2 regions of the Faecousia intestinalis genome follow, and region 1 is predicted to be linked to the other one. Evidence: riboswitches for the same ligand, from Rfam matches in the RefSeq annotation. Region 1 holds a riboswitch; the other holds the start of a gene.
What was found. Region 1 has a riboswitch for cobalamin ahead of WMO66_RS05265 (DUF4430 domain-containing protein). Riboswitches for the same ligand answer to the same signal wherever they lie in the genome.
Positions count from the first base shown of each region.

Region 1 (7,746 bases):
TGCGCCAGAGCTGGCACAGGACGAACGCGAGGAGGGCCGCGGCAAGCGGGATCGCGGCGAGCCACCAGCGGAAGCTGCGCTGCGTCTCCTCCTGCGGGGCCTGCTGCTCCGGCTGCTCCACAACGGGCGGCAGCTGCGTGTTTTCATACTGCTTTCCGCCCGCCTCGCCGCCTGCTCCGAGGTCCTCGGCCTCCACATAGCCCGGCGTGACCTCAAACGGGACCCAGCCCACGCCGGTCAGATAATATTCCGCCCACGCATGGGCGTGCGTCTCATCCAGTTCAAACGTCTGCTCCCCAGAGACCGCATCCTGTCCGGAGAGGTAGTAGCCCTCGGCATAGCGCGCCGGGACGCCGCAATAGCGCAGCATCAGCACGGCGGCCGTCGCATAGTGCACGCTGTAGCCGCGCGCGGTGACGGACTGCACATATTGGAAAAAGTCCTGCGTCCCGTTCTGCGTCGAGACGCTCTCGTCATAGACGAAGTGCTCCGTGAGCGTCTGTCGGATGGCCTGCAGAATTTCCGGGAGCGTCTTTCCCTGCATTCCGCTCCCCAGCAGCGCCTGCGCGGCTCCGGCCGCCTCCGGCGTAAGCTCAAGGAACTGTGCCTCGGCAAACGCCCGGTAGCCCTCGTCCAGCGTGAGCCACTGCGCCGCGCCGTCCGGATCGTCCGCCAGCGCCTGCTGCGCGGCATACCAGTCGCGCAGGCCGCCGACGGCGCAGGAACAGGAATACGTTTCCCCCGGCGCTTTCGCCGCGCGGTCGCCGATGCGGTCCGGCTCCAGCAGGGCGTTGTCCGCAAGGCCCGTCGGCAGATAGGCCTGCGCGCCGCAGGCAGACAGGTTCGTGACCGTGACGGTCTGCACCTGCGTCTGCCCGGCGAGCACCGCCGCAGTCCCGACGGCGCTCTGGGCATAATAGCCCTTTTCATGCAGCCAATAGAAACGCCCGGCCTCGTCCGCCAGCGTCTGCGGATCGAGCGGCTGCCAGCTCCGGCCCGTGTAGACCTCGCCGACAAAGCCGCGCAGGTAAAGCCGCTGCGGCTGCTCCATCGTCACGCGCAGCGCGGGCGTCCCGTTCTTTTCCCACGCGGAAAGATCGTGCAGATCGCCCTCCGGCATGGAGTTGGCCGCCGCGTCATAGCGCAGTGCATGCAGCCCGCTGGCCAGCGCTGCCGCTGCCCCGCTCTCGGGCAGGGAGAGACGTCCGAGCGGCGCGCTGAGCAGCAGGCAGCCCGCAAGCAGCAGGGCCGCCGTCCGTCCCCGGTCCGTGCGGAACAGCAGCAGGGCCGTCATGCCGCCCGCCAGAAGCAGCAGGCCCCAGCACGACGGGAACAGCCCAATGGTGCAGCCGACCGCCGCAAGAGGCAGCGAAACGGCCGCAAACCATACGCTCCCGCGCCGGGCGCAGCGGCCGGAGGCCAGCGCCGAAAGAAAGCCGAGCGGCAGGAAGGCCCAGAGGCCCTGCCGCATTCCGCCAGAAGATGTCAAATAGATGTACCCGGTCCGCGCCGTCAGCCAGCGGCGCACGCAGTCCGCCAGCTGCCGCAGGCCCGCCGTGACGGGCACAAAGGCGCACAGGCAGAACAGCGCCGCCGCGCCGCAGAGCGCAGGCGTCAGCCACGCCCGCTGCGGCAGGAGCGCAAGCCCGGCCCCCAGCAGCAGGCCGAGCAGCAGGGCCGCCCACGCAGGCAGCACGGGGAAGGACCCCGCCAGCAGCGTCAGCGCCCCCGCAGCGCACAGGCCGCCGCACAGCGCGGCCGCCCACGGCGGCAGAGTCTGCCCCCCGGCAGGGGCACGTTCCAGTTGAAAACCGTTCGTTCGTTTCATGCTCAAAGCTCCAGCTGCTGCAGCGCGGCAGCATAGTCCTCTTTGGTATAGCAGATGCAGCGGACATCCGGCTGCTCCGGCACGCCGCACAGCAGCAGGACCGGCTCCGCACCCGCCGTCAGGCTGCGCCAGACCGGGTCCGGCGAGGCCGTAAAGTAGAGAATCTTGCCGAAGCCGCGCAGCGCCCCGGTCTCCTGCAGAGGCTCCGCGCCGCCGCGCAGCAGCAGCGGCAGATCGCGCAGCAGCTCCTCCGTGGAGCCTGCCTCCGCAAAGCGGGCCGTGCCGCCCTCGGGCCAGCCGAGCTGATAGGCATACCCCTGCTCGCTCAGGCTCTGGCAGACGGAGAACACGGCCTCCGCCTGCGCATCGCGCGCGGCGGCATCGCCGCTGCGGTCCCAGAAGACGAGCAGCGTACGCGCGGCGGGCATGCCCGGCTCGCGGATCACGAGGCGATCGAGCTTGGAGGAAAGCTTCCAGTGGATCTGGCGAAGGCTGTCGCCCGGCGCATACTCGCGCAGGCGGAACGGCTCCGTCAGGTCGCTTCCGCGGCGGTCCGGGCTGCTGGTGTCGCTGTCCGGGCTCTGCACCTCCGGCATCGTCACATGGACGGAGACCGGGAACGTATCCGGCAGGACCGTGACATGCGCCGCCGCGTCCGTCCGGATCTTCCGGGCAAACAGGCCCGGCAGGCCGAGGAGCCAGGCCCTGCGGATGCGGACCGTCAGGCGGCCGCAGTGTTCGGCGCGGAACGAGAAGCGTTCCTCCGCGAAAAATTCCGTTGTTTCGCCCGTCAGGTCATTGCGCACCTCGATGCGGCACAGGACGCGGCCTGGCGCGCGGCGGGAGGCCACGATCTCGCCCGCGATCATGCCGTCCTTCCGGCCGCCTGCCGGGAGCCGGAGCGAAAGCGCGGGCAGCCTGCTGCACCGCAGCACGACGAATCCCGCCAGCGCCGCCAGCACCGGCACGCAGAGCGCGGCCAGCGCTGCCCCGGCATGGGTAAAAGCAAAGGCCAGCGCACAGCAGGCCGCCGCCAGCAGCCACAGCAGCCAGGCGCGCAGCATCCGCTTCCGCATCAGCTTTTGAATTCGCGCACCGCGGGCTGCGGGACGCGCTCGAGAATTTCGGCAAGCACCGACCGCGCCGTCTCGTCATGCAGGCGGGCGCGCGGCGCGAGCACAAGGCGGTGGGCACAGACATCGGGCGCTGCCTCCGCGACGTCCTCCGGCAGGACATAGTCCCGCGCATGCAGGAACGCGCGCGCCTTGGCCGCGCGGCACAGGGCCAGACCGGCGCGCGGGCTCAGGCCGAGCTGCAGGCTCTCATGGCAGCGCGTGGCCTCAAGCAGGCGGGCCGTATAATCATAGACCGGGTCCGCCACGAACGTCATGGCGGCGGCATCCATCAGGCCGCCGAGCGCGGCGGCATCCGTCACGGGGCACACCTGCGCAAGCGGGTCGGCGTGGTGGCGCTCCTTCATCAGCTCCACCTGACTTTCCCGGTCGGGGTAGCCCATGCTCAGGCACAGCAGGAAGCGGTCGAGCTGCGCCGGGGGCAGGAGCTGCGTTCCGGCCGAGCCGACGGGATTCTGCGTCGCCAGCACGAAAAACGGCTGCGGCAGCGGATGCGTCTTCCCGTCGACAGTCACGCGGCGCTCCTCCATAGCCTCCAGCAGGGCCGCCTGCGTCTTGGTGGAGGTACGGTTGATCTCGTCCGCCAGCAGCAGGTTCGTCATGACCGCGCCCGGCTGGTAGGAAAAGGCTCCCGCCTGCTTGTCATAGACGGAGAAGCCCAGAATGTCCGACGGCATCGTGTCCGGCGTGAACTGCACGCGGCGGGTCTCCAGCCCGAGCGCGCGTGCGAAGGCCATGGCCAGCGTCGTCTTGCCGACGCCGGGCACGTCGTCCAGCAGCACATGGCCCTGCGCCAGCACGGCCATCAGGACCTTTTCCACGATCTCCCGCTTGCCGAGGATGACCTTCTGCACCTCGCGGAGCACCTGCGCCGCAAGCTCATATTGTTTCTGTTCCATCATGCCGCCTCCCGATATTTCGATTCGTATACGCAGCCGCCGTCCGGCAGCCGCTCCAGCGCGCAGAGGGCCAGCATGGCCTGCTCCGTCGCCATGAGATTTCCTTCCGTGTCCGTCAGCAGATGCGCATAGCTCCCGTCCGCCTTCCGGAATTCTGCAAGGCCTGTTTCGGGGTTCACGCTGCCGAATTCCTGCTCCGGATCGATGCCGAGCGCAGCCAGCGCAAGGAGGACCTGCGCGCAGCTCTCGGCGCTCGGCTCGCCGTAGGCCAGGAAGGTGCCGTCCGGCTGCATCTGGTCCTTCAGCCAGGCAAGCGCCCGCTCCACGGTCTCGTCCCGGCCGTAGGGCGCAAGGGCCTGCAGGGCCATGGCCGTCATATCGGCCTCCGAGGCGCCGGAAACGAGGCCGAAGCCGCCGTCCGGCTCCTGCGCCGCGCGGATGGCCTCCACGATCCCGGCGCGCGTGTTTTTCGCCCGCTCCGGCTCCGGATAGGTCCCGGCATCGACCGCCAGCAGGGCAAAGATCAGGCCGTTGAGGCCCTGCGCGCCGAGCTCGCCCGCAAAATTCCACACGCCGTCGTCCAGCAGGTCCACGGTCGTGCCGTCCGGCCGCGTACCGAAGGCGGCCGGGTCGCCGCCGAGCATGGCGACGGTCAGGATCGTACGGGAATACTCCGTCGCCATGAGCGCATCGAGCGTGCCCTGCTCGGCATAGCGCTCCGTGACATGCCGCTCAAGCGCGGCAAGATAGGCGTCATAGCTCTCGTTCGCACCGCAGGCCAGCAGCGCCATGGCGAGCCAATCTCCGATGGAGCTGCCCGCCAGCTCCGCCGCGCGGCCCTCCAGGAAGCCCTCACGCACGCCGAGCAGCGCCCGGCAGCCCTCGAGTGCCTTTGCAGGCGCCGATCTTGCGCCGCAGCCCGCCAGCAGTGCCGCGCACAGCAGCAGGATCAGAATATTTCGCATTTGCTTCAAGGAACATGCTCCTCTCGTTTCCGTTCTCCGTCGGGTCCGTGGGATCCGTTGGCGGCTCCGTGGGATCCGTGGGATCCGTGGGATCCGTTGGGTCGACCGTTCCGGTCTTCGGCAGGACGTCGCGGCGCGTCTCGGCGCACTTCGTGCAGACATAGTCCGCATAGCCGTCCTCCGTCTCCGTCGGCTCGACACGGGCCGTCTCCTGCCAGTCGTGGCCAAGCGGGATCTCCTGCCCGTCGCGCCAGACATAGCAGTAGCTGGACAGCACGCCGTAGCCGCCGCCCGTCGCGCCGAAGCCGTCGATATCCTTGCCCCAGGCCAGCGTGAAGCGCAGCGTCAGCACGTCGCCGTCGCCGAGCATCCATTCCGACAGGCCCTTGCCGGGGTAATAGCCGTTGACATCATACATCCAGCCCGCGCCCCAGGTGTAGTCGTGCTGGCCGAGGCTGTCGCGGCCGGGCGCACCCGTCAGTGAGATGCCGTCGCGCTGGATGAGTGTCCAGAGGCGCTCCGGCACCTGCGCGCGAAACAGCAGGTCGCCGCGCGTCAGGCGCATGAGATAAAAACCGCCGTTCTTTTCCGCAAGGCCGTCATAGCCTGCCTCATAGCCGCAGTCCTCCAGCATCTGCAGCACGGTCTGCGCGGCCGTGTCGCCCTGTTTGATGCGGACGGTCTCCTCGTCGACGATTCCGAGGCCGACGGTCGTGGCGTCGATGCGGATGGTCGCCTCACCGATGTCGTCGCCCTCCGAGACCGTCTGATAGACGATCTTCACGGTGCGCATGGCGGAATTTCCGGCATCGTCCCACGCAAGGATGCGCAGCGTGTATTCCCGCTCATCGCCGACGAGCGGCGCGGAGAAGCGCAGCACATATTCATAGCCGGACGCGGCGCTGCCGGTCGGGTTCGTCAGCAGCTCGCCGTCCATCGAGACCTGCAGATGGCTCGTGTAGATCGGTGAACCGTCCGTGCCCGTCCTCGCCCAGACGACGAACGTCATCGTCTGCACGGAAACGGGATCGGTCCGGCCGTCGCGGCTCGTCGTGATGATGGGCGGCGCATCGCCGATCTCGGGCTGATCGTCGTCTGCGAGCCTTGCGCGGTAGGAAATATGGTATACCGCGGCATCGCCGACGCGGCGGCCGTCGCGATATAAATATAAGGAGAAGGTATAGGACTGATTTAAGGTAAGGCGGACGGAGAAGTTCCGGTCGTCCGCCGGCAGCAGGCGCGTGCCGTTGTTTGCGGTGGAGCCGGACTCCTTATAATATACCCGCAGGCTCAGGTCTCCGCTGCCCGCAGCATAGGCATAAAACCGCAGCGTATCGCCGTCCAGCTCACCGGAGCGCCAGACGCGGCTGACAAGGTCCGTCACGATATGCGGCTCCTCGGGGCCGGGGGCCTCCGTGGGGGCAGGACCCGGCTCCTCCGTCGGCTCCGTTCCGCCGCCGGTGCTGCGCGTCGGCTCCTCGCTCGGCTCGGGCGTCTGTGTCGTCTGCGTGGCGGACGTCGCATCCGTCGGCTCGTCCGGCTCCGTGGATGGCTCGGCCGTTTCCGTCTCGTCCGGCTCTTCGGACGGCTCCGTCGGCTCCGGGGACTGCGTGAGGGGCACGTCGTCCGATGTGCCGCCGCTGCCGCCGCGCTCCTGTCGGTCCGGCTGCAGGACCTGCGCCTGCTCCGGCAGCGGATCGGGCGGGCGCACCCGTCCGCCCGTGAACACGACAGCCACCGCACCGGCCAGAAGCGAAAGGATCAGCACGGCCGTGCAGACCCGGCCCCAGATTGTTTTCCGTCTCATGGCACGACCCCCAGAAAAAAAGGACACTGCAACAATCGTTGCAGCGTCCGCATTTGCGCACAACAAAGCGCCCCGTTTCCCGCACCATGCGGGCAGAGCCTCCCCAAGCAGGTCTTCTGACTCACGCCTCGACGGCCGCGCGCGCCTTCTCAGGGTTCCCCAATGACCGGCTTTCGCCCTGCACGCGGCCTCCGCGCATACAGCGGCGGTACCGTCCGGGATTCTCACCCGGTTCCCTATCCTCTCCCGCTGCCCGGACGGCAGCGGAAGCACTTGAAGCTTCCATTGCTCTCAGTATAACAAGGGCCGATTTTTTTGTCAAGCCCGTTCCGGTGTGTGTTTCCGCATTCGCTAAAAAAATACGGATTTCGGTGCTTGACAGGCGCGCCCGCATGGTCTATAATCAAAGTAGTCCGCACAAAGCCTGTGCGGCATGAACTGAATATTCTGCTTGCAGAGACCGTATGTACGCAACGGCGCGGGGCGACCCCGTCAGGCATACGGGTAAACAAGGGAACGGGGATAATACCCCGAGGGAGGCGCGCTGCGCCTCTGGGATAACCGTCGCTGTGAGCGTTGAGTCCGCTGCCCGTCGGCGAAAGCCGGTCATTGGGGAACCCTGAGAAGGCAGGGCAGCGGCCGTGGGGGCTTTGCTCCCGGATGCGCGACCCAGAAGACCTACTGTGATGCATTACTTTGCCCGAATCGGTTGAGGGGATAGTCTATCTATCCTCTCAGCCGTTTTTTTGTGCCCGATTCGGGGCAGCGGATGCGTTCCCGCTGCGCATGACCGGGTGTTCTCCTCCTGTGGGGGGGGGGGGGGGGGCCGCCGACCCGCCCCACGATGCAGCAGCTTGCCAAAAACTCCATGTCTCCCATGTAGTTTCCTGTCAGGCTGTTTTTTTGCGGCTTTGATCTTTTTGACCGTCAACGGTCTGAAGATAAATAAATCTGGGAAGCCACTAATCGTATCCTCAAGAGTGGATACCGAGAGATTTTTCGTCGAGTCGAGGTTTGGAAAGTGCAGGCGTACTTTGTGTACCCGCAAGGGGCATGCCGCATCCGTAAGGCGGCAGAGCCGCCAACGGCTGCGCAATACTCCAAACTTTCCGAA
Region 1 covers NZ_JBBMFF010000178.1:11-7,756, reverse strand. Annotated here, with positions in the region: gene WMO66_RS05280 (transglutaminase TgpA family protein) at 1-1,828, opposite strand, end outside; gene WMO66_RS05275 (DUF58 domain-containing protein) at 1,831-2,892, opposite strand; gene WMO66_RS05270 (AAA family ATPase) at 2,904-3,860, opposite strand; gene WMO66_RS05265 (DUF4430 domain-containing protein) at 4,713-6,632, opposite strand; cobalamin riboswitch at 6,722-6,924, opposite strand.

Region 2 (7,746 bases), on a different contig from region 1:
GGCCCCAGTATGCCACTGCCGCATTGGCCGCGTTGAAGTCTTCCGGGCCGGTCAGGCTGCCGATGTAGCCATATTCGCTGACCGTGAGGACATAGTCCTCGCCGAAGCCCTGCTGCAGCGCCTCTGCGACCGTGCTGGAGGAAGAGACCTCCAGCGTGCGGTCGATCGCGCCGATGCCGTTCACGCCCGTTAGGCGGACCGTGACCGTCGCCTTGAAGGGCTTCTCCGTCACATGGACGCGGCACTGGCTGTAGGTGTGCAGCTCGTCGCCGGTCGTGAGCACATAGTCGCCCGCATGCTCAAAGCGGCAGATAACCTTGCCGTTCTCATCGCTGACGCCCATCACATTGCCGTCCGCATAGACCTTCACGCCTGCCTGCGGCACGGCGGTATTGCCCTGCATCTGGCAGACCGTGACGTCAAAGGCCGTCTCGGCCTCGGCGGTAACGCTGCGCTCGTGGATCCAGACGTTGTACTTGTAGCCGTAGTTCTCGCCGGTCGTGTTCTTCTCGTTGGCGAAGATGCCGTAAACTGCGCCGTCCGTGACAGGGACCGTCAGCGGAGAGGACGTGTCATACGCGCCGTCGATGTAGTAATACTGACCCCAGAACTCAACGCCCGCATTGGCGGCGTTGAAATCGTCCGGGCCGGTCAGACTGCCGATGTAGCCATAGCCGCTGACCGTGAGCGTGTAGTCCTCGCCAAGGCCCTCCTGCAGAGCCTCTGCCACGGTCTTATCCGACGTTGTGTCGAACGTGCGGTCCACCGCGCCGACACCGTTCACGCCGGTCAGCACGACCGTGACCGTCGTCTTAACGGGAGGCTGGTCGCCGTCCGGGTTCGGGCCGTTCGTGCCGAGGACCGTCATGGTGGCGGAGACCTTCTGACCGATCAGCTTGGAGAAGTAGTCGTCATACCATGCGCCGGACGTAATCTTCTTGGCATACTTGGCAAAGACGGCATGCTCCAGGACGCTCTCAACGGTGACAGACGTGTTGTACTTCGGCTGCGTCAGCACCAGATTCTCATGGGCAATGACGGCCGGATTGCTGGACTTGAACTTGTTGTACTGCTCCTGACCGCCGACGGAGGAATAATCCGCCTGATCTCCGGCCACGATGCCAGCACCATGCGCGTCGCGGTAGTCATACAGCCACGTCAGGCCGCCGTTCTCGCCCGCAACGGCCTCGCGGAAGGCGTGGAGGCTCTTCGTCACGGCGTACTGCGACTCGTTCGCTCCGTCGTTCAGGCCGTCCCAGTAGTGGGCCTTGGCCTGCTCCATGAGGTTCAGCGCATCGTCAAGCTCCGCCTTTGTCAGCGGCAGGACCTTGAGGGCGATCTGCTTCTGTACGGAGACGTCCTTCGTCTTGTGCTGCATGGTAACGGTCAGCGTCACCTCCGCCGCGGCTTCGCCGGGCATCGGGCGGTAGATATTGGCGCGGTAGGCGTTGATCTCGGCCACATCCGGATCGCCCGAGGTGACGATGAACTTATAATCGTCATAGTTCTCGATGCCGGTAGCGCGTGCCGTGAGGAGCTGGATGTCGCCGTTCACGGCCTCGGGGTCGATGACCTCGCCGGTCACAACATAGGTCAGCTTCGTGACGAGATAGTTCTCGTCAAGCTCCTTCTGCATCTGCTGACGCAGCGGCTCGAGATCCTCGGCCGGGAGCGTCAGACGGAAGCCCTCGGCCTGCAGCGAGCTCTCGTTGAGCTGGAACGTCAGGGTCGGATAGAGATGGACCTTCGTGTCAACGCTCGGGCGTGTGACGCGGCCCGTCAGGACTTCGCCCGCCGTGCTGCCCTCGATGGAGATCAGCTTGGAATCGGATGTCCAGGCGAACGTGACGAACGGATAAGCGCCGGTACGCTGCGGGAGCTGCAGGTCGGAGATAATCTCCGCTTCGCTTGTATTCTGATTGCGGATGGTATCGAACGTAACGGAGGCCGCCGCCTTTTCGAGGTAATCCCGGACGGTGTCCAGATCCCAGTTCAGGATGACCATCGCCGTGATATCCGCACTGCTCTCGCCGCGCGTAAGCGTCAGCTCCACGCCGGAGACGCGGGCAAAGTGCGCCGCAAGGCCCAGCGTTGCGGGGTCCGCATTGAAATAGGTGATCTTGCCGTCGGCCGCGATGCCGGTCGTCTGCGCCACATCCATCGGGTAATCGAGCGCGCCGGGGTCCTTCACGGTGACGGTGAGGCCGTCAAGGTTATTTCTGCTCAGATAGTTTTCCACATAGGTGCAGAGGTTCGTATCCGTACCGGGGACCGGGTTCAGCGTGGACTTGCTGTCCAGCAGGGACTTGGCCGCCGTGACAAGCTCGTCGTTCTGCGCCTTCAGGGACTTCACCGTGATGAGGAAGGTCTTCGTGCCGGTCTCGCCGCCGTAGGCCAGCGTTGCCGTCAGCTTCACATAGACCGTGCCCGCAGACGGGAGCGTCACGACGCCCTCCGGCGTGATGACCGCGCCGTTCGAGCTGGCCCAGGTGATCGTGCCGTCAAAGCCCTCGACCGTCGAAGCAAGCGCCAGTGTGCAGTTCTCGGTGACGAGCGTCGGCTCGACCGTGAGCTTTTCCGCCGCGCGCGCAATGGCCTCGGCCGCCGCCGTGTTGACCACATGCGTGCCGCCCTGCCATGCCAGCAGCGGATAGCCGCCGTTGCGGCCGTCGTCCTGGTGGAAGGCTTCATTGCCGAGTGCAAGGACAAAGGCAGTCTCCTTCATCTCCGCGGCGGTCTTGGCCGTCGCTTCGACATTGACGCCGTCCTTCGTGTTGCCGGTCGCAGCAGAGGCGGAGCCTTCGAGATAATAGCTGTTCCGAATTTCGGCCGCATATTCGCCGACGAGCGCGCCGCAGGAAGCACCCTTGACGCTGCCGGTGTTATAGCAGTTCGTGACCGTGGGGTCCATGCCGCCCGTGTGCTTGCCCGCGATGCCGCCGACGCAGGTCGCGCCGGTGACGGAGCCGGTATTATAGCAGTTCAGGATCTGCACGCTGCCGTTTTCGGTGTAGCCGACGATGCCGCCGACATAGCCGCGGTTGTTGCTGCCGCCGTTGATCGCGCCGGTGTTATAGCAGCCCGTGATGGGCGCGTAGCTTGCGCCGACGATGCCGCCGACCTTCGCGTCGGAATAGGCGCTGCTCAGCGTGCAGGTCACACTGCCCTCGTTGCCGCAGTTCACGATCGCACCGCTGGCATAGACGCGCGCGGCGATGCCGCCCGTCACGCCGCCGTAGGAGGCCGCATTCGTCACGTTCACACGGCTGACGCAGCCCTCGATACGGCCGTAGCTCTGGTTGGCGAAGGCGCCGATCGCGCCGTCGCCCTCGATCGTGCCGACAAGCGTCAGATTCTTGATCACGCCGTCTGCCCCGAGGTAGCCGCACAGGCCCATCGCAGATTCGTAGGTATCGTCATTATCGCAGCTGTAATAGCCGCTGATCGTCTTGCCGTTGCCGTCCAAAATGCCGCCAAACTGCGCGCTGTATTTGCCGATACCGCCCCAGCGGTTGGCCTTCGGAGCCTCCGTGCTGTTGAGCACGAGGTTCACCATGATGCGGGCGTTGATCGTCGTCTCACCGCTGTTGACCTTCGCAGCAAACCACGCAAGCTCCTCCGGCGTCTTGATGAGGTACCACGTCACGCCGTTTTCGGTCTTCGTCTCCGGCGCGGTATCGGAGGCCTTGCCCGTCCAGACATTGCTGCCCTCCTCGAGTCTGACCGTAACAGTCAGATCCTTGCCCGCGACCGTGAAGGAACCGGCCACATTCAGATAGCCGTCCAGCATGACGGCATAGGAATAGGTGCCGTCTGGCAGGCTGTAGACGCCGTTCACCGCCGTCTGCTCGCCGCCCTCGGCATGTGTCACGGTAATGTCCGCGCCGCTCAGCGTGCTGCCGTCGTCCGCCTTCACGGTGGCAATGCGCACACTATGGCGCGCCGCCTGCTGCAGCGTGACATGCAGGCTGTCGTTTTCGCCCGTGACCGTCAGGCTGCCCGACGCGGTCTCATAGCCGAACAGGCTCGCCTCATAGGTGTAGCTTCCCTTCGGCAGGCGCCATGCGCCGTTCACGGCGCTCCACTGCTTGCCATCGGCATCGCGAAGAACGAGCTTTGCCTCGGCCGGGGTCAGCGTCACGCTGACGGGATAGGTGCGGACCGAGAGGGTGACCGTGATGGTGCGGCCTGCGCCGTCGATCGTAAAGCTTCCGGTCACATCGTCGCACTCATCGCGCGTGACAAGATAGGTATAGCTTCCGGAGACAAGGCGATAGGTGCCGTCCTCCTCCGGGGTCTGCTCCACGTTCTGCGCATCGTAGACATGGACGGAAGCGCCGGTCATGTTGACGGAGAACGCCACGATGAGCTTGGCATCCGCATCCTGCCAGGCAAGGACGGGATAGCCGCTGTTCTGATTCTTCGCGTCGTTCACGAATGCGCCGCCGAGCTTCAGCACGGTGTCGAGCGACTTCAGCTGCTCTTCCGTGAGGGCAGTTGTGTCGCCGGAGCCTCTGCCGATGGCCTGCATGCCCGTGAGGTAATAGCAGTTCGAAACGGAGCCGCCGTCGTTGTAGCCGATGAGCGAGCCCGCATAATTATAGTTGCCCGCTGCGGCCAGTGTGATCGCACCGGCATTGTAGCAGGACGTCACGGTCGTGTTCGAATCCGTCTGGCCGAGAATGCCGCCGACGCGGTTGCCGGTGGCGGAGCCGACGTTATAGCACTCACTCAGCGTAGTATAGTAGGCAGTGCCAACGATACCGGCCGAGAAATTGTTCGTACCATTGCTGATCGTGCCGAAGTTCGCGCAGCGCAGGACGGTCGAGCGCGCAGCGGACTTGCCGTTCAGACGGCCGACGATACCGCCGACATTCCGGCTCGTACCGGTGACCGTGGCATAGTTCGCGCAGGCCTCGATCGTGGCGCTGTCCGCCTGACCGGCGATGCCGCCGACATAGCCGCGGCCGGAGATGCTGCCGCGGACCGTCAGGCGGCGTACGGCCGCGCCGGTATCCAGGCAGCCGAACAGACCGGCATAGTCCGTCGTCTGCGAGACGAGCAGATTATCGATCGTGTGATACGCACCGTCAAAGCTGCCCGCAAAGCGGCGGGCATCGCTGCCGATCGGCGTGAAGGCCACATTGCCCATGTCCAGATTGGCTGCGAGTGTCACATGCTTTCCGGCAAAGGCATTGCCGGAGGCGACCTGTGCGGAGAGATAGGCCAGCTCCTCGCCGTTCGAGATGAGATAGGGATCCGCCTGCGTGCCGGTGCCGCCCGCAAAGCCGTCTGCCACCGTTCCGTCCCACTCGATGCCGGGGACCATGGTGACCTTGACTGTCGTGTCGGCCTCGCCGAGCGTGAACGTGCCGCGTGCCGTCTTATAGCCCGCAGCCTTCACCTGATAGGAATAGTCCGCCGGGAAGAGCAGGTAGGAGCCGTCCTCCTCGGCCTGCATAACCTCGTCGCCGTGCTTCACGGTAACGGCCGCCGTCGTGCCTGCGGCAAGGCCCGTGATCAAGAACGCCGCCTTATAGCGTGCAAGCTCCGTCATGGTCACGGGGACTTCAACGGCCGCATCCGTCACGGTAAAGCTGCCGGTGGCCTGCGCATAGCCGAAGGCCTCGGCCGTATAGCGGTACTCGCCCGCCGGAACGCTGGCCTTGCCGTCCGTCACGGCATAGGAAGCATCCGCGCTGTCCGTCAGCGTAAAGGCCGTGCCTGCAGGCGCGCCCGTGAACGTGACGCCATAGTACGTTTTGCAGCTGAAGTCCTTCAGATAGAGCGTGTCATCGTTCCTATCGCTGCTGTAGTCCTTGGAATACCCGATGGTCACGACGTCATTCGCCGCAACCTCCATCGTGTAGGTCTGGAAGGACGTCATCGCACCGGAATACGAGGTCGCATTGGACTTCGTCAGGTCCGTTCCGTTCTTCGTAACCGCCATATAGTCGTATTTGGACTCACTGGAGACCTTATAGGAGAAGCGGAACGTACCGCCGCTCCGGAAGGTCAGCTTGAGGGCGGAAGTCGTTCCCCCCATACCCTTGTTGCCGGATATCAGGCAAGTCTCGTCGTCGCTCTCCGCAAAGGGATAGGAGGCGTCGTTTTCCACGGTCGCCGGAACGTCCGCAAAAAACTCATCAAAACTTGCCGCTGCTGCGACCGGGATGCTGCACAGCACCATGCACAGCACAAGGATCGCCGCGATCATTCGTTTCATGATCCAATCTTCCTTTCTTAATACGAAAATAATAAAAACACTGCGGCAGAGGGCCTCGTTTCCCCTGCCGCAGCCGTTTTCCTGCGTCATGGCGCACCTGCGCCGCATGCTTCTGTAGGTCTTCTGACTCGTGCTCTCGGGTCTCCCCCGCAACGCGGCGCTCAGCCTTCTCAGTTCCCCCAATGACCGGCTTTCGCCCATGGAGCTCGCGTCTTGCACATACAGCGCCGGTCGGCGTTGCAGGCTCTCACTGCATTCCCTTGTCCATCTCCGGCTGTACATATGCCCTGCCGGAGCCACAAAAGCTTTTTATTTTTAACCTATTCAGTATAGCATATTTCCGCAGCATTGTAAAGCCGGATGAAAAACGTTCCGACCCTATAACCGCCGTTGACGAAGCGCCGAAAATACGCTATAATTTGAATTGTATATTATGATCCGCCCCCGGCGGGAAGGAGTGCAGCATTATGATCCAGTTATCTGATTTCTATGGCTACAGCATGTATACCATCTCTTCCGATACGCTTTCCGTCTCCGTGATGAGCCTCGGTGCGACCGTCACAAGGCTTGCCTATCAGGGCCGCAATGTCGTGGTCAGCCTGAAGACTCCGGACGACTATCTGCAGGACACCAGCTACCTCGGCGCGATCGTCGGACGCTATGCCAACCGCATTGCGGGCGGCCGCTTCCCGCTAAACGGCAAGACGGTGCAAGTCGAGCAGAACGAGGGCCGCAATCACCTGCACGGTGGCAGCGTCGGCTTCCACAAGCGCATCTGGGCCGCTGAATGCCTTGGGGAGCAGGCAGTGCGCTTCACGCTGCACACGCCGGACGGCGACGCGGGCTACCCCGGTGAACTGACGATGCACGTCACCTATCGCGTGGAGGGCAGCCGGCTCTTCCTCGATTTTGAGGGTGTCAGCACAAAGGACACCATCCTCGCGCCCACAACGCACATGTATTTCAACCTCGGCGGCACGGAGAGCATCCTCGGAACGACGCTGCAGATCAATGCCGGCCGTTGGATCCCCGTGGACGGCGAGCTCATTCCCACCGGAGAGCTGCGCCCGGCCGAGGGCCCGTTCGACTTCCGCACGCCGCACACCATTGCGCAGAACTTTGACCACGGCTTCGTGCTCGACGGCCAGGACGCTCTTGTGGCAGAGGACGGCGGCGTCCGCCTGTCGCTGCACACGGACTACCCTGCCCTGCAGCTCTACACCGGTGAATTCCTCTCGGGCAAGCTCCATCCGAATCAGGGCTTTGCCATTGAGCCGGAGGCCTGCCCCGACACGCCGAACCATCCGGAATTCGGCTCCTCCGTGCTGAAGGCCGGTGAGACGTTCCATCGCTCCATCACCTATACCTTCGAATCCACCGCAAAATGAGCCGCGCCGATTTGCTCTACCGCGAGACGTGTGCACGCATCCTGCGCGAGGGCGTCTGGGACACCGATCAGTCCGTTCGCCCGCGCTGGGCGGACGGTTCCCCGGCCCATACGGTCAAGTGCTTCGGTGTGG
Region 2 covers NZ_JBBMFF010000205.1:48,377-56,122, forward strand. Annotated here, with positions in the region: gene WMO66_RS07015 (S-layer homology domain-containing protein) at 1-6,226, opposite strand, end outside; cobalamin riboswitch at 6,323-6,544, opposite strand; gene WMO66_RS07020 (aldose epimerase family protein) at 6,694-7,614, shown strand; gene thyA (thymidylate synthase) at 7,611-7,746, shown strand, end outside.
Region 2: it holds a riboswitch for cobalamin, as region 1 does, so the genes downstream of both, WMO66_RS07015 (S-layer homology domain-containing protein) here and WMO66_RS05265 (DUF4430 domain-containing protein) in region 1, are expected to answer to the same signal.